Regions from separate parts of the Pseudomonas sp. Ors-4-3C genome, predicted to be linked through region 1. Evidence: riboswitches for the same ligand, from Rfam matches in the RefSeq annotation. Region 1 holds a riboswitch; the other holds the start of a gene.
The links. A riboswitch is a leader RNA that binds a small molecule or an ion and turns the genes downstream of it on or off. The one in region 1 is predicted to bind manganese.
Positions count from the first base shown of each region.

Region 1 (8,537 bases):
GCCAGTCACTTTCCTGATACAGGCGCACGCCGTCGATGCTCTGCTGGATCAGCGCATTGATATTGGCCCAGCCGGCGTTGCCGCCGATCATGTAGAGCTTTTGATAATCGGTGAACGCATTAATCAGCGTGTGCTGACGGGTGATCAGAGGGTGGCGCGTCGCGGTCTCGCGGCGGGTTACGTCGGGAACGCCGGTGATGCTCGCCCACACGGTTTTTGCGGTACCGGTGACCGGCACATAGAAGTGTTTGAAGAACCAGCTGCGGCTCGCCAGTTGATCAAGGTTCGGCGTCGGGTTCAACGGATTGCCGTAGGCGCCGACGGCGCTGGTGCCCAGCGATTCGAGCATGACGAACATCACGTTCGGCGTGCCCTGCAGCTGATACGGCTGCACGCCTTGCTGACGCTCGAAGTTGAGCGATTGCGGATCCGGTCGATCCACGCCCAGATAGCGGGCAATCAGCGGATAGTGCTCGCGCACCTGCGCCTCATCGAATTGCGCCTGCCCGGTTTTCAGCGTGTCGTACAGGAACAGCACCGGGTTCAGACCGACCGCGGCGATCTGCGCGTTACCGGAAAAGAACGCATCGCTCCAGCGCAGCGGCACCGGGTTTTCCAGGTTGAGATTGTCGACACGACCCAGCAGCGCCAGCAGCACCACGACCACGCCCAGCCCGGTGCCGAATGCCAGCGACGGACGCCGGATAACCTTGGCTTCACGGGCCAGTGTCAGCCGTTCCAGCTTCAAAAATCCGTAGAACCAGACGCCCAGCACCGCCAACCAGCCGAGGGCGATCCACAGCACCGGATAGGTTTCCCAGACCATCTGCTGCGAGATCTGCGCGTCTTCCAGGTAACGCAGCACCGTGGCGTTGATCCGCACGCCGAGATAGGCGTAATGACCGAAATCGATGATGTACAGCAGGCCAATCGCACCGAGCGCCAGCAGCCAGTAAACCCGTGCGACCCAGCGCAACCACGGCAACCGCGTGAGGTTCCAGCGCGGTAGCCAGGCCAGCAGCGCCAGTGGCAGGATCAGCAACACGGCGAGGCGCAAGTCGAAGCGCAAGCCGATGCCCAGAGTTTCGCGCAGTGCCGGGTTATCGATGAACTCGCTGGGCGCGATCCCGGAAAACCCCAGCACGAACACCAGCCGGAGCACGGCAAACAACAAAAACGTCAAACCTGCCGCACCCACGCCGTAGCGCAGGCGTCGCGATTGCAACCAGCCCATCATTGACCTCAGTGTCGTTGGTTCAAATAGAAGATGTCGCGCCCGCCGGTGCGGCTCGCAGCAGACGCCAGACCTCACGGATGCACAGCGCTGCAGCGGCGATCAGGCAGTAACCCAGCAGCAGCGGGTCGATCAGGTAATCCCAATAGTTTTCCGAAGCCTTGAGACGCAAGGCGAACGCCAGCGTGCCCAGCGCGAGCATCGACACTGCCAGCGTGTTGCGCAGCCACAACAGCGCCAGTGCCAGCAGACCGATACAGACGATCATCGGCCGTGGGTTGAAGCCCCAGCGGTACGGATCGAAATACGTCAGGCCCATCGTCGCCGGGTACAGCAGCGCGGCCAGCACGCTAAACAGCACCAGCACCTGCACCCGTGCCGACAATGTCTGCCGCTCGACCACGCCCAGTCGGACCAGACTGGCCCAGCCGAGCAACACCAGCGTGGTGATCGCCAGATCGTCGGTGACACTGCGCACATACGCCGCCAAGGGCAGCTCGTTGACCGGCACGAAGCTGACCACTGCCAGCAGCGGCAGCAGCCACGGACGCCAGCGTTGGGTGCATTGCAACGAACCCAGCAGGACAAAACTAAGCAGGATGAACGTCAAATGGGCTTGCCAGAGAATCAGCATCACAGTCGTTCCTCCAGCCACGCTTCGTTGAAGCTGACATGTTTGATGAAGGTGTTATTCCACGAATACACCAGGTGATAAAGGCCATCGCTGCCGCGACTGAAGTACGGATACTCGTACTCGAAATCACAGCCCTGCGGCTTGCACACCCGGTAGTCCAGATTGCTCAGAAAGCGCTGTTCCAGCGGCAAGCGCCGGGCACCACTCGAAGCACGAAAGCCTTCGCCGATGATTGCCTTATAGGCTTCGGGGGCGAACGGCTGGCCGAGCGGATCGGGCGACTGATCGAGTTCGATCACGTTGCGCCAGTGGTTCAGGCTGGCATCAGTGCCATAGAGGCTGAGCTTGAAGCGCCCGTCCTGCAGATCATTCAGCGCCACCAGCAGCCCGTTGTCGTCGGTGCCGACTGCCGCGAGCGATGAATTGGGGTTGGCCGGTTCCAGCGGATACGGCTCGCTCCAGGTCTGCCCGGCGTCCTCGGTGCGGCTGGCCAGCACTCGATGATGAGTGTCGCCGGCATAACGCAGCATGGCCACGGCACGCCGGCCATCCAGCGGCACAATGGTCGGCTGCAACGAATGTTTGCCACGGCTGATGCGGAATTTATCGATCACCGCGCCGTCTGCGCTCAGGTACAGGTACTCGGCGAATTTGCCCATGAACTCGTGATACACCGGCAAACCGATCGAGCCGTCGGCATGGAACACCGGCGCGGCGCGCACCAGCGTACTGATGTTGAAAAACGGTGAGGTGATCAGCTGTCGCGGCGCCGACCAGTTGCGCCCGACATCATCCGAGACCATCACATTGATCGCACTGGTGGCCCAGCCGCCCACGGACACCGAGACATAGAACATCCACAACCGCTGATCCGGCGCGAGGGCAATCACCGGGTTGCCCAGTTTGCGGATGTAGCGCTGGGTGCCGTCGCGGGTCGATTCGCGGGTGGCCAGCACCTGCTCGGCGCCCCACTCCGCGCTGTTGGCGTCATAGCGTGCGGTGCGGATCTGCACGTCGGCAGCGCCCTCGCGGGAGCCGGCAAACCACACCGCCATCAGGTCGCCGCCCGGCAGTGCGGTCACCGACGAGGAGTGCACGAAATCATTCAATTGCGAGGAGACGAAGCGACTGCTGTACAGCGGCTCCGATGCCTGCAGCGAGGCATCGACCGGCGGCGTCGCCACGGCAAACGGCGCCAGCACATGGGCCGGATGGCTGCGCCAGGCGCCCCAGAAAATCAGGCTCACGGCCAGTCCGCCGAGGATAAATTTCAAGCGATCGGGAAGCACACGCATAGTGGACTCACGGCAAAAACAGGATGGAGGGCAATCGGCAAAACATCCTTGTCAGCGCGGTAGATCGTCCGGCAAGCGGCGCCGGCGTCCCGTGAGCATCGACAACGGCAAGTTGTCGCGCAGCAGAAAACTTTCGAACAGCGCGGCGGCGATGTGCAGGCAGACCAGCACCAACAGGATGTCGGTAGCGGTTTCGTGCACCTGCAACGGCCAGTCGGCGCCCCACAAGGCATCGACCTCTTCCATGGCCCAACCGCTCACGCCAGCGGTGAACATTGCCAGCAGCATCAAAACCATCACCAGTGCACCCATCGGCGAATGCCCAAGACGATGCTCGGGCCGTCCGGCAATCAACGAGCGCGCATGGGCGAACAGCCGCGTCGGCGTCGGCCAGAAATCCGCCCAACGCGCACTGCGCGGCCCGACAAACCCCCACACCAGCCGCACCGGCAGCCAGCCCATGGCGTAATAGCCGAGCCACACATGCCAGTCATCACCGGCTTCATTGAAGAAGTAATTGGCGACGAAGACGCCCGCGATGGACAGATGAAACAGCCGCACCACGGGGTCCCACAGGCGCAGGGACGCGCTCGGCATCAGCCCTTGATCTCGGTTTTCACCGCTTTGCCGCTGACCGGGTCGTGGTAGATCTCGACCTTGCGCTTGTCCTTGTCGAAGCCGTAGATCTCGTAGCAGTTGCCGTCGGTGACCTTGAACTTGCTGATCTCGTAGCCCTGGGCCTTGAGTTGTTCCTGAAAGGCTTTCTGGTCTTGCCATTGCGAGCGTTCGGCGGTGGTGCATTGCGGGCCGGCGACGGCCAGCGGGCTGGCAACGATGAGGGACAACAGCAGAAGTTTGCGCATGGAAACACTCTCGCTCGATGAGGAAGGCCTCACTGTGCAAAAGCAACCTTAGTCAAAGCTTAGTTGGCAACGAGTCGTTACATCTTTCCCGTCGGGTCAGCTGCCACAGCCGGCTGCACAGCGGCATGATGCCGCCGGTCAACCGCCGTGTTTCCTCAAGAGAATCCGTTATGCGCCTATTGCTGGTCGAAGATGATCGCGCCCTCGGTCAAGGCATTCGTGTTGCCCTCGGCAGCGAAGGCTACACCCTCGACTGGTTGCAGGATGGGGCCAGCGCCCTGCACGCCCTGCGCAGTGAGAGCTTCGACTTGCTGCTGCTCGACCTCGGTCTGCCACGGCTCGACGGCCTGACGCTGCTGCAACGCTTGCGCGGCGAGCAACAGGACTTGCCGGTGCTGATCCTCACCGCCCGCGACGGCACCGCCGAACGCATCGCCGGGCTGGATGCCGGCGCCGACGACTACCTGATCAAACCGTTCGACGTCGATGAACTGAAAGCGCGCATCCGCGCGTTGCTGCGCCGCAGTCAGGGCCGTGCGCAACCGGTGCTCGAGCATGCCGGCGTGTGCCTTGATCCGGTCACACAGCAGGTCACCTGGCACGGCACCGACGTGGTGGTGACGCCGATGGAATATCAACTGCTGCATCAACTGATGGCCCGCCCCGGCAAGGTCGTCACCCGCGAACGTCTGTCCCGGGCGCTGTATGGCTGGCAGGACCGGGTCGAGAGCAACACCCTTGAAGTGCTGATCCACAACCTGCGCAAAAAACTCTCGAGCGAGTTGATCCGCACCGTGCGCGGGGTCGGCTATGTGGTGGAGCTCAAGCCATGATTTCCATACGTGCGCGGATTCTGGTGCCGGTGCTGATTCTGGTATTGATCGGCGATCTGCTGATCAGTTGGCTCGTGCTGCGCGACAGTCACCATGAAATCGAAGAGGTCTACGATGCCCAACTGGCGCAAAGTGCGCGCCTGCTGCAAGGCGTACTGGCCCAGCGCGCGCCGGGCGACAATGACTGGAGCCGGCTCTATCAGGCCTTCGATGAAGCGATGAGCCGGGTCGGCGACGGCGAGGCTGCGCACCCGTACGAAACCCGTTTGACCTTTCAGGTCTGGCGCAGCGACGGCCAATTGCTGGTGCGCTCGGCCGAAGCGCCGGAGCTTGCGGCGCCGCCCACCACCCTCGGCTCCCATGACCTGATGGAAAACGGTCGCGACTGGTGCGCGTTTCTGCTCAAGGATTCGCAACAAGGGTTGCTGATCTGGGTCGGCGAGCGTGACGACATCCGTCAGGACCTGATCGAGCGCATCGTCGGCCACACGGTGTGGCCGAGCCTGATCGGCGTCCCGCTGCTGGCCGCGCTGATCTGGCTGACCATCGGCTGGGGCCTGCAACCGCTGCGCGCGATGGCGCAGAGCATTCGCGGACGTGACACCGAAACCCTGAAACCGCTGCACCTCAGCCCCCTGCCCCACGATCTGGAGCCGATGCAGACCGCGCTCAATCGTCTGCTGCAACAGATCGACAATCTGCTGGCGCGGGAGCGGCGCTTCATTGCCGACGCCGCCCATGAGCTGCGCACACCGCTGGCGATTCTGCGAATCCACGCGCAAAACGCGCAACTGGCGGCGACCCCGCAACAACGCGAAGAAGCGCTGGAGTATCTGGTCAGCGCGGTGGATCGGGCGACGCGTATCGCCAGTCAATTGTTGACCATGGCGCGCATCGAACCGCACCTGGCCAATCCCGAAACCCGCAGCGTGGAACTGACCGAACTGGTGCGCGAAGAGCTCGCCGAACTGGCACCGCTGGCCCTGGAAAAAGACGTCGAACTGATCCTCGACAGCGACCACCACTGCCCGGTCGACACCGACCCGGTGGCCCTCGCCATCGCCTTGCAGAACCTGGTGACCAACGCGCTGAACTTCGCCCCACCGGGCAGCGAGGTGCGGGTCCAGGTGCAACCGCAGGCGGGCGGCGCGGTGTACATCAGCGTCGAGGACGCCGGCCCCGGTATCAACGAGCAGGAATACGCGCGGCTGTTCGAGCGTTTCTACAGCCACGGCCACGGTAACGGCGCGGGACTGGGGCTGGCGATCGTGCAGATGATCGTCAGCAAGATCGGCAGCACGCTGCAGCTGTACAACCGGCCGCAGGGCGGGTTGTGTGCGCAGTTGCGGATCAATGAGCTCTCGAGTCACTAACATCGCCGGGACCCTGCACGAGCATTGTGGCGAGGGAGCTTGCTCCCGCTGGACTGCGCAGCAGGCCTTCTGATGTTCGGCAACGAAAGGGCCGCTGCGCGACCCGGCGGGACGGTGCGACGATTCGACAAGCTCCCTCGCCACAGAAATTTGCTCTTTTTCGATGGCCTCGATGCTTTTGACAAAATTTTCATGTTTGCCCCCATAAGATCCGCAGCCTCGTTGGGGAGTAGCCTGTTTCCGAGTCCCTCGGAAGCGTTCGTATCAACATTCTCGGCAACACGCCGTGGTACGAACACCTTTTGGTTGGTGAGACCGACGACACATCCATGCCTAAAGTCGGGCGTGTGGTTGTGTCGTTGACTCATAGCCCGACTGGAAGTGTGCCCCCGTGAATCCTGTTTCCCTCATATTCCTCGCTCTGGCCATGTCCACGGACGCGTTCGCCGCGGCCATCGGCAAAGGCTCCAGCCTGCACAAACCACGTCTGACCGAAGCGCTGCGCACCGGCCTGATCTTCGGCGTGATCGAAGCCATCACCCCGATCATCGGCTGGCTGATCGGTCAGGCCGCCACCCGTTGGGTCGCCGAATGGGACCACTGGATCGCCTTCACCCTGCTGGTGATCCTCGGCCTGCACATGATCTACAACGGCCTGAAACACGAAGACGAGGAAGAAGAAAAACCCGGCCAGCATTCGTTCCTGATTCTGGCAGTCACCGCGTTCGCCACCAGCATTGACGCCCTCGCAGTCGGTGTCGGCCTGGCGTTTGTCGACGTGAATATCTGGGTGGCGGCAGCGGCCATCGGCGTGGCAACCATGACCATGGTGACCATCGGCGTGATGCTTGGCCGGGTACTCGGAGCGGTGGTCGGCAAGCGTGCGGAAATCGTCGGTGGTGTGGTGCTGATGATCGTCGGCGCGACCATTCTGTACGAGCACTTGTCAGCCTGATTCAGACCCGGATCAGCGCCGCCAGTGTCATCGCGTTGCCCAACGCGGCGCCACTGGCGGTGTTGTCGAAAATGCACCAGACGCTGGCGCCTTCAGCAGCGCAGAGCCGCATGTCCTGCGCCAGCTGCTGCAGATAAGGCAACTCATAAGCACTGTGATAAATCCGTGGCGCGCCATGCAGTCGCCAATAGCGCACACCGGCCCAGCCCTGCGCTGAGCCATCGCTAATGATTCGCGATGGATCGACCACCACCTGGGCGATACGATAAGCGTGCAGCATCGGCGCCGCCGTCACCCACGATTCATGCCGTGGCTCCAACACCACATCACCCGCGAATCGTTGGCGCAACGCCACGAAAAACGCTTCTGCACGTGCCGGCTCAAAGGCCAGCGACGGTGGCAGTTGCACCAGCAAGCATCCCAGCCGATCGGCCAAGCCCTCGCACTGCCCGAGAAACTCATCCAGCGCTCGCTCACAGTTTTGCAGACGCAATTCATGAGTAATCTGCTTCGGCACCTTCACTGAAAAGCGAAAGCCTGGCGGCACCGAATCCGCCCAGCGCTCATAGGTCTGGCGCCGATGCGGACGATAGAACGAGCTGTTGATTTCCACACATTCGAACCGCGCCGCATAACGCTGCAGATGCGTGCCCTCGGCCGGAAACTGCGGCCAATACTCACGCCCCAGACTCCAGCCTGCGCAACCGATGAACATCAAAAAAACACCTTCGCCGCTTCACGCATGAAAATCTCCACGGTCTTCGTTCACAAACTTGGGATACGACGAAATACCTGTGGGAGCTGGCTTGCCAGCGAAGGCGTCGACACATCCACAATCGCTGCGCCTGACACACCCCCTTCGCGAGCAAGCCCGCTCCCACAATTTCGGCGGCGTTCACAGATTGGGGGTACGACGAAACACCTGTGGGAGCTGGCTTGCCAGCGAAGGCGTCGACACATCCACAATCGCTGCGCCTGACACACCGCCTTCGCGAGCAAGCCCGCTCCCACAGTTTCGGCGGCGTTCACAAACTTGGGGGACGACGAAACACCTGTGGGAGCTGGCTTGCCAGCGAAGGCGTCGATACATCCACAACTTCTGCACCTGACACAGCGCTTTCGCGAGCAAGCCCGCTCCCACAATTTCGGCGGCGTTCACAAATTTGGGGGACGACGAAACACCTGTGGGAGCTGGCTTGCCAGCGAAGGCGTCGACACATCCACAACTTCTGCACCTGACACAGCGCCTTCGCGAGCAAGCCCGCTCCCACAGGTTTCAGCGGCGTTCACAGATTTGGGGCACGGCGAAGCTCCTATGCGGTTATTTTTTGCCGGGGAGGACGCTGGCCA
Region 1 is NZ_CM146900.1:2,900,458-2,908,994, forward strand. Features, by position in the region: gene ACVHNU_RS12795 (LTA synthase family protein) at 1-1,234, opposite strand, end outside; gene ACVHNU_RS12800 (hypothetical protein) at 1,257-1,868, opposite strand; gene ACVHNU_RS12805 (sialidase family protein) at 1,868-3,163, opposite strand; gene ACVHNU_RS12810 (cytochrome b/b6 domain-containing protein) at 3,215-3,760, opposite strand; gene ACVHNU_RS12815 (PepSY domain-containing protein) at 3,760-4,026, opposite strand; gene ACVHNU_RS12820 (response regulator) at 4,197-4,859, shown strand; gene ACVHNU_RS12825 (ATP-binding protein) at 4,856-6,232, shown strand; yybP-ykoY riboswitch at 6,444-6,615, shown strand; gene mntP (manganese efflux pump MntP) at 6,624-7,187, shown strand; gene ACVHNU_RS12835 (DUF72 domain-containing protein) at 7,189-7,902, opposite strand; gene ACVHNU_RS12840 (thiamine pyrophosphate-requiring protein) at 8,509-8,537, opposite strand, start outside.

Region 2 (8,537 bases), 1.5 Mb from region 1:
CGTGTTTCGGTAGAATCCGCGCCGCGGTCGTCGATCTGGCGCCTGCCACACCGATTCAGTTCCGAGGTCTGTGATGTCGCTGCACTTGATGACGCTGTTTACCGCCCATCCCGCCAAATTGATCAACCTGCTGGCACTGGCACTGGCCTTTCCAGGCAGTTGGCTGCTGCACGCGACCCGCCGTCGTGAACAACGTGCTCTGGCCAGCATCGCCGCTCAACGCCAGGCTCAACCGAATGCCGAACCGATTCTGGATTGGGCAACGTTGCGCATGAACCGCTTTTTCTACCGCTTCGGTTTTGCCTGCCTCGGCCTGGCCCTGATCGTTTCCTGGATCAGTACCCGCTTCTAAGGACAGCACAAACCCTTGTGGCGAGGGAGCTTGCTCCCGCTGGGCTGCGAAGCGGCCCCGATTCAGGTAAACGCGGTTTTTCAGGTATACCGCGTGATCTGGTTTTGCGACTGCTGCGCAGCCGAGCGGGAGCAAGCTCCCTCGCCACAAGGTTTGATTGAATCAGATAAAAAAACGGCGCCCCGAGGGCGCCGTTTTTGCGTCGAGTGGAAAGCGCTTACAACGGCAACCCGGCTTTTACGCGGTACTGATTACGCACCGGCGTCGCATATTGCAGCACCAGATACGGACGGTGCTCCTCAGGGCAGGCGTCCAGCCGGCGCTGCCATTCTTCCTGCGCCTTGGCCAGTTCATCCGCCGGGAACACCTCGGCGGCCTTCGGCACGTTCAGTTGCGGATCGGCATCGGCCCACATCGCATACGCCAGGTAATGCACCGGGAACAGGCGATAACCGCCGAGAATCTGCTTGTCCATCTCGACCGCCAATTGCTTGGTGTCTTCGAACAGCTCGGTGATCGGCGCGGCGAAGTTCACGTGTACCCGGCCCTTGTAGCCGGTGATGCCCTTGGCGATGCTCACGTCATCCTCGCCCGGTGCCTTGGTGTAGGTGCCGGTGGTGGCGCGGATGTACAACTCGCGGGCCTTGGCCTGATCGCATGGGTCGTATTCGTAGCTGATCGACACCGGGGTCAGGTTCAGCGACTGAATCACTTCGCCGAACGGCTCGTCCTTGCGGCTCATGTGGAACATCTTGAGGATCGCCGACTCGGTGCGGTCGTCACCATCCTTCGCCCGGCCCTCGGCCTGAGCGATCCAGATCGACGCGCAGTCGTTGCGGATCGAGTGGTTAATGTACGCCGACAGCAACTGATACGCCGCCATCTTCTCGCGGCGCCCGGTGATCGAGCGGTGCACGATGAAGCTCTTGTTCAGGCGCATCAGGTCGCTGACAAAAGGCTTTTGCAGCAGGTTGTCACCGATCGCGATGCGCGGGGTCGGCAGGCCGGCGTGGTACACGGCATAGTTGACGAAGGCCGGGTCCATCACGATGTCGCGGTGGTTGGCGATAAACAGGTAGGCGCTGCCGGACTTGAATTGCTCGACACCGGTGTAGGTCACGCCATCAGTAGCGCGCTCGATGGTGTGGTCGACGTAAAACTCGACTTTGTCCTGCAAAGTGGCCACGGAGGTCACGTCGGCAAACTCACGACGCAGCCGATGGGCTATAAGTGGTTTGAGCATCCAGCCGAAGGCACCGGCAAAACGCGGGAAGCGGAAGTGGGTGAGGATATCTAGAAACGCCTTGTCGCCGAGCAGTCTTGCCAGTACCGCAGGTACTTCGCTGTCGTCGTAAGGTCGGATGGCATCGAATTCGCCCATCATGCTCTCTTGTTGGAAACGGCTAGGGTAAGTAAAGGTTTTGATCGAAAACCAACGGGGCACGGTCTGAAAAGGTAGCCAGACAAAAATAGCCCTGCAAATAGACCGGCGATTATACGCACAAGTCACCTGGGAGACCGCGATGCTGGAAAGCGCACTGTATGAATGTCCGTATTGTGGTGAAGAGGTCGAGACGACAGTGGACTTGTCCGGAGGCGATCAGACCTACATCGAGGACTGTCAGGTGTGTTGTCGACCGATCACGTTTGTCTTGCAGGTGCATGGCGAAGATTGGTTTCTGGAAGTCTTCAGCGAAAACGAATGAGGGGGCGCCCATGCAGCGAATCTACGAGCCGGAAAACCTGATGGAAGGCGAGATGCTCAAGGGCATGCTCGCCAGCGAGGGCATCGAGGCGCACCTGGTGGGCCGGGATCTGCTCGGCGGCACCGGGGAATTGCCGATTTTCGGCCTGCTCGGCCTGTCGGTCGAAAACGACCAGGCCGAATACGCCCGCGAACTGATCACCGCGTACAATGCCGCGCTGCCGCTGCCCGGCGATGAACCGGAGAGCTTCCCCGGGACGCTGGTCTGTTAGGCTGACGTTCGTTTTATTTTTGAGTCGTGTTGCGCCATGTGTGGACGTTATGCCCTGTTTCGCTGGAACCGCGATTTCGCGGCCCTGCCCGGATTTCCCGCCGATCAGCAGGCGCAGTGGAACATTTCCCCCAATGATTCGGTGTTGATGCTGCGTGCCGAGGCCGACGGCCAACGCACCCTGGCCCGCGCCCGTTGGGGCCTGACGCCGCCGTGGCTGACCGATCTGTCGCGTACCCCGGCGCATGCCCGGGCCGAAACCGTCGCCGAGCAACCGATGTTCCGCGAGGCGCTGCGCCTGCGTCGTTGTCTGTTGCCGGCCAACGGTTTCTACGAATGGCGCGGCAATCTGCGCAAGCGCCCGTACTGGCTGACGCCGGGGGAGGGTTCGTCGCTGTTTTTCGCGGCGATCTGGGAAGCCTATCCGGTGCAGGAGCAGGTGTGGCTGAGCACCGCCGTCATCACTCAGCCGGCGGCCAGTCAGCGCCGACCGTTGATTCTCGATGAGGCAGGGCAGGCGGCATGGCTCGATCCTGCGACGCCGCTGCATGTGCTGCAGGGCTTGCTTGCCAGTGAACCGACGGCGTTGCGCGAGCGGGTGTTGGCGAATCTGATCAATGATCCGAAGCTCAATGGGCCGGAGTGCCTGACTCCGGGTTGATTTGATGCTGTGCCGCCCTCTTCGCGAGCAAGCCCGCTCCCACAGGTTTTGTGAACGCCGCAAAATTACTGTGGGAGCGGGCTTGCTCGCGAAGGGGCCTTTGGATCAGACCTTGAACTGATTGATCAACCGCCGCTGCTGCTCCGCCAATTTAGTCAGGCCGGCACTTGCCGAACTCGACTCATCCGCACCGCCCGCGACTTCATTCGCCACCTGACCGATATTGATCACGTTGCGGTTGATGTCATCGGCCACTGCGCTCTGTTCTTCCGCCGCACTGGCAATCTGCGTGTTCATGTCATTGATCACCGACACCGCCTGAGTAATCGTCTCCAGCGCCTCGGCCGCTTTCGCCGCGTGCTGCACGCTTTCGTCGGTGCGGTTCTGGCTGTCCTCCATGACCCGCACCACATCGCGGGTGCCCTGTTGCAGTTGCTGAATCATGGTCTGGATTTCTTCGGTGGCCTTCTGGGTCTTCTGCGCCAGATTGCGCACCTCGTCCGCCACCACGGCAAAGCCGCGACCCTGCTCGCCGGCCCGCGCCGCTTCGATCGCCGCGTTCAGCGCCAGCAGGTTGGTCTGCTCGGCGATTCCGCGAATCGCGGTGAGGATCGCGTTGATGTTCTCGCTGTCTTTGGCCAGCGTCTGCACCACGTCCACCGCTTTGCCGATTTCCAGCGCCAGCGCACCAATCGAGTTCGACGTATCACGGACGATCTGCATGCCCTGACCGGCGGCCTGATCCGCATGGCTCGCTGCCTGAGCCGCTTGGGTAGCGTTGCGCGCCACGTCCTGCGCAGTGGCGGTCATTTCCTGCACCGCGGTGGCGACCTGATCGATCTCGGCCATTTGTTTCTGAATGCCGATGTTGGTGCGAATCGCGATGTCGGCAGTGTGCTCGGAGGAATCGCTGACGCTCTGCACCGACGTCACCACCTGCGTGATCATCGCCTGCAACTTGGCGAGGAAGGTGTTGAAGCCCTTGGCAATCGAGCCCAGTTCATCACTGCGATCACTGCTCAAACGACGGGTCAGATCGCCTTCACCTTTGGCAATGTCATCCAGCATGGCGACCATCTGCTTCAGTGGTCGGGCGATGCCGTGACCCACCAGCCAGATCACCAGCAGACCGATGGCCGCAATGATCAGGCCAACCATGGCCATGCCAAAGGTGTCGGATTTGCGCTGTGCATCGAGATCGGCCTGGAGTTTTTGCAGATCGGCCATCACCGCGTTCAACGGCAATTGCAGCATCAGCGTCCAGCGCGCGTCGGTCTGGCCGATGCCGAACGGCAGGTACAGTTCGATGCGGCCCTTGTCTTTGTTCACCGAGTAGGTGACTTCGCCGCGCTTGAGATTGGCCATGTTGGCGATCTGCTCGGCATCGAGGATGTCGCTGACTTTCTCGCCGAATTTGCTCGGGTCCTTGGTGTAGGCGACGATCCGGCCGTTGCCGCCGATCAGGGCCATTTGTCCGGCGCCGCTGTACAGTTTCTGGTTGGCACCGAGGAGCATTTCCTGGATGAAGTTCACCGACAGGTCGGCGCCGACGATGCCCTGGAATGCGCCGTTGAGCATGATCGGTTCAATAAAGGAGGCGAGCATGACGATCTTGTCGCCGACCTTGTACGGCGCCGGATCGATCACGCAGGATTTCTTGCTCTCTTTCGAGCACAGGTAGTACTCGCTGGCCCGTACGCCAGTGGACAGGACTTTCTGGTCGTCGACGTCCGCCAGTTTGTCCAGGCCCAGGGTGCCGTCGTCATTGCGGAACCACCAGGGCAGGAAGCGTCCGTTGGCCGCGTCGATACCGACCACGCGGGTGCCGACGTAGGCCGCGTCATTGTGGTCCAGGGCGTTTTTTTCCCAGCCGATGTAGGTGCCGAGAATTTTCGGGTTCTGCTCGACGTTCTCCTTGATCAGGCTGATCAGTTGCTCGCGGCTGATGGTCAGTCGCGGCTGGCCGTCGGCGCCCGGCGTGCCGAGCAGCGCGTTGACCCGCACCAGTCCGCCGGCAATCAGCAGCGGTGCTTCGAGTTCGCGCTGGATCTGGCTGACCTGAGTCTGCGCCAGCGAGGTCAGGCGTTGTTCGATGACCTGTTCGAACTGCGCCTGGGTGCGCTGTTGCACCATGTCCTGGGTGCGGGCACCGGAAAACAGCGCGTACAGCACCAGCGCGGCGACCACGCTGAGCACGATGGCGCCGGCCAGGGCGGCGACGGAAAACTGGATCGACTTGAACTTCATGGGAGCTCCGCACGCAAGAGGACGTCTGCGCTGTTGTATCGGCAGCAGGCATTGGGCCATGAGGGCGGTGCGAAGCAATGCGCGGCAGATGTCGCAAATGGATCAGTGTGCGGCGCAGCTGTGCAGGGCTTGCGCAGGCGTATGAATTTTTTCCTACAGGGGCGGCGGCCAATTTCTGAAAGTGCATGCAACGCGTCTGTTGTATCTGGCGTCGATACAATTGACCCCCTACGATACGCGGCATGTTTTCAGGGAGCTTTTGAATGAACAAGACATTGGTTGTAAGTGCACTGAGCGCAGCGCTGTTGCTGGCAGGTTGTCAGTCGGTCAACACCACCAGCGGCGGCGCGGTGGGCGTCGAGCGCAAGCAGTACATGTCCAGCCTGCTGTCCTCGCAAGAGGTCGACCAGATGTATGCCCAGTCCTATCAGAAGACCGTTGGCGAAGCGTCCAGCAAAGGTGTTTTGGACAAGACCAGCCCGGAGGCCAAGCGGGTTCAGGCGATTGCCAACCGGCTGATTGCCCAGGCGCCGACCTTCCGCCCCGATGCCGCGCAATGGCAGTGGGAGGTCAACCTGATCAAGAGTGATGAGCTCAACGCCAACTGCGGCCCTGGCGGCAAGATCATTGTCTACACCGGGCTGATCGACAGCCTGAAGCTGACCGACGATGAAATCGCCGCAGTCATGGGCCATGAAATCGCCCACGCCCTGCGCGAGCACGGACGTGAAGCGATGTCCAAGGCCTACGCGATTCAGATGGCCAAGCAGGGTGCCGGTGCGTTGTTCGGTCTGGGGCAGGACAGCCTGGCGCTGGCCGACGCCGTGGCCAAATACGGCATGACCTTGCCCAACAGCCGCGGCAATGAAAACGAAGCCGACCTGATCGGTCTGGAGCTGGCCGCTCGCGCCGGCTACAACCCGAACGCGGCGATCACCCTGTGGGACAAGATGAGCAAGGCCTCGGAAGGCGCACCGCCGGAATTCATGAGCACCCACCCGGCCTCGTCCAGCCGGATCGCCTCGCTGCAGGCGGCGATTCCAAAAGTCATGCCGCTGTACGAAAAAGCCCCTAAATCCTGATCAGCACCAAGGCAAGGCGAACTTGATTTTGTGGCGAGGGAGCTTGCTCCCGCTCGGCGGCGCAGCCGTCGCAAACCCTGCCAATGCGGTGTTCATGTTTGATCGCATTGGCAGTATCAGGGCTGCTTCGCAGCCCAGCGGGAGCAAGCTCCCTCGCCACAATGATGTGAAAGGCTCAGGGGTTAAATCCAGCCACTGCTCTGCATCGCCTTGTACACCGCAACGATCGCCAGAATGAAGAACGCCGAAGCGGCCAGGCGACGAATCAGGGTCAGCGGCAATTTCTCCGCAGCAAAATTACCCGCCAATACCACCGGCACGTTGGCAATCAGCATGCCCGCCGTGGTGCCGATGATCACCAGCCACAGCTCCGGATATTGCGCCGCCAGCATCACGGTGGCGATCTGCGTCTTGTCGCCGATTTCCGCGAGGAAGAACGCGATCAGCGTGGTCAGGAAGGGGCCGAACTTGCGTGCGGTGCTGGCTTCATCGTCGTCCATCTTGTCCGGGACCAACGTCCACAGCGCAGTGGCGGTAAAGCTCGCGGCAAGAATCCAGTGCAGGACCGAGTCTGAGAAGAAGCTGCCGAACCAGGCGCCTACCGCACCGGCTGCTGCGTGGTTGGCCAGGGTCGCAGCGACAATACCGGCAATGATCGGCCAGGGTTTGCGAAAGCGAGCGGCGAGAATCAGCGCGAGCAGTTGCGTCTTGTCGCCGATTTCGGCCAAGGCAACGATTGCGGTGGGAACGAGTAACGAGTCCAGCATCAGGATTTCCTAAGGGGCGGGTCGACACGGCTATGACACGTACAGCCTTCCCGCCCCGGGTAAGGTGTGCGTGTCATAGGTCTTGTCAAACCCTGCGATCCGTCTGGTGCGGACGCTTGGGTCGCATACGCCATGATCTGAGGATCAAGTATGTTGACGTATGCCGGACGAGCTTGGCGCTCGTGGGAGACTACTCCCCTAGGACGGAGCGGATTCTGCCTAGGCAGAATCCATTCGGCAAGTGCTAATTTTCAGCCGCGCTTGGCCCGGTAAATCCGGAAACCATTGCCTTCGGCCTTGATCGCACACACGCCCAGATGCTCTTCGATCAGTGGCTGATACTTCAGGAAGCTGTTCGCAACCAGGCGCAGTTCGCCACCGTTTTTCAGATGTTTGGCCGCTTTTCGCAGCAAGTTCTCGGTAGCGAAATAATCGGTGTGCACGCCGACATGGAACGGCGGATTGCTCAGAATCGCGTTCAAACCCATCGGTGCAGCGTCGATGCCGTCACCGGTCAGCACCTCGGCTTCCAGACCGTTGGCCGCCAATGTCAGGCGACTGCTGGCGGCGGCGAAGGCATCGACGTCGAGCAGGGTCACCTGATTGTGCGGGTAACGCCGTTTGACCGCCGCGCCCAACACCCCGGCGCCGCAACCGAAGTCCAGCAGGTGACCGCTCGGCAATTTGTCCAGATGCTCCAGCAGCAGGGCGCTGCCGCGGTCCAGTCGACCATGGCTGAACACGCCCGGCAGACTGATGACTTTCAACGGGCCTTCGGCCAGTGGCAACTCATAAGTCTGCGCCAGGCTTTCCAGCGATTTGGCTTCGGGTGCATTGGCCACGGTGACTTGCCACAGTTGGCAGTGACGGGCGCTGTCGAGTTTGCGCGGCTTGCCGAACGGGTTGAGCTGCTTGGACGCACCCTCGATACCGCTGCGTTTTTCCCCGACCAGAAACACCTCGCGCCCGGGCAGACGTGCGGCCACGGCATTGAGGATGTAATCGGTCAGATCCTTGGACTTGGGCAGAAACACCACGGCGCTGTCGAATTCGCGCTCCGGCACATTCACACCGAAATGGCTGCGACCTTCGAAGCGCGCATCGAGTGCCGCTTGATCGCCGGCATGCCAGCACCAGCCGAACGCATTGGGTAGGCGCCCGAGCAAATCGTCGGCAGGCAAACCGGCCAGCAACAGCGAACCCTGGAATAACTCGGCCTGACGAAGCAGTACTTCACTGCGCGGATCCATAACTGCTCCTTGGAAAAAAAGTGTCGCAGTTTATCAACTGACGACCCGCAGCGCTGTACCGCTGAAGAACGCCTGAGCGTTTTCGGTCAATTGGCCGACGATACGCTGCCGCGCTTCGCGACTGCCCCAGGCGTTGTGCGGGGTGACGATCAGCCGCGGAATATCGGCCGCAAGTAGCGGATTGCCGTTGACCGGCGGTTCG
Region 2 is NZ_CM146900.1:4,450,456-4,458,992, reverse strand. Features, by position in the region: gene ACVHNU_RS20045 (hypothetical protein) at 74-352, shown strand; gene ACVHNU_RS20040 (1-acyl-sn-glycerol-3-phosphate acyltransferase) at 570-1,733, opposite strand; gene ACVHNU_RS20035 (CPXCG motif-containing cysteine-rich protein) at 1,876-2,058, shown strand; gene ACVHNU_RS20030 (putative signal transducing protein) at 2,069-2,329, shown strand; gene ACVHNU_RS20025 (SOS response-associated peptidase) at 2,366-2,989, shown strand; gene ACVHNU_RS20020 (methyl-accepting chemotaxis protein) at 3,095-3,838, opposite strand; partial or broken gene ACVHNU_RS20015 (HAMP domain-containing protein) at 3,950-4,147, opposite strand; gene ACVHNU_RS20010 (M48 family metallopeptidase) at 5,500-6,318, shown strand; gene ACVHNU_RS20005 (TMEM165/GDT1 family protein) at 6,501-7,085, opposite strand; yybP-ykoY riboswitch at 7,173-7,297, opposite strand; gene ACVHNU_RS20000 (class I SAM-dependent methyltransferase) at 7,337-8,335, opposite strand; gene ACVHNU_RS19995 (2-hydroxyacid dehydrogenase) at 8,369-8,537, opposite strand, start outside.
Region 2: another riboswitch for manganese. It lies ahead of ACVHNU_RS20005 (TMEM165/GDT1 family protein); the one in region 1 lies ahead of mntP (manganese efflux pump MntP).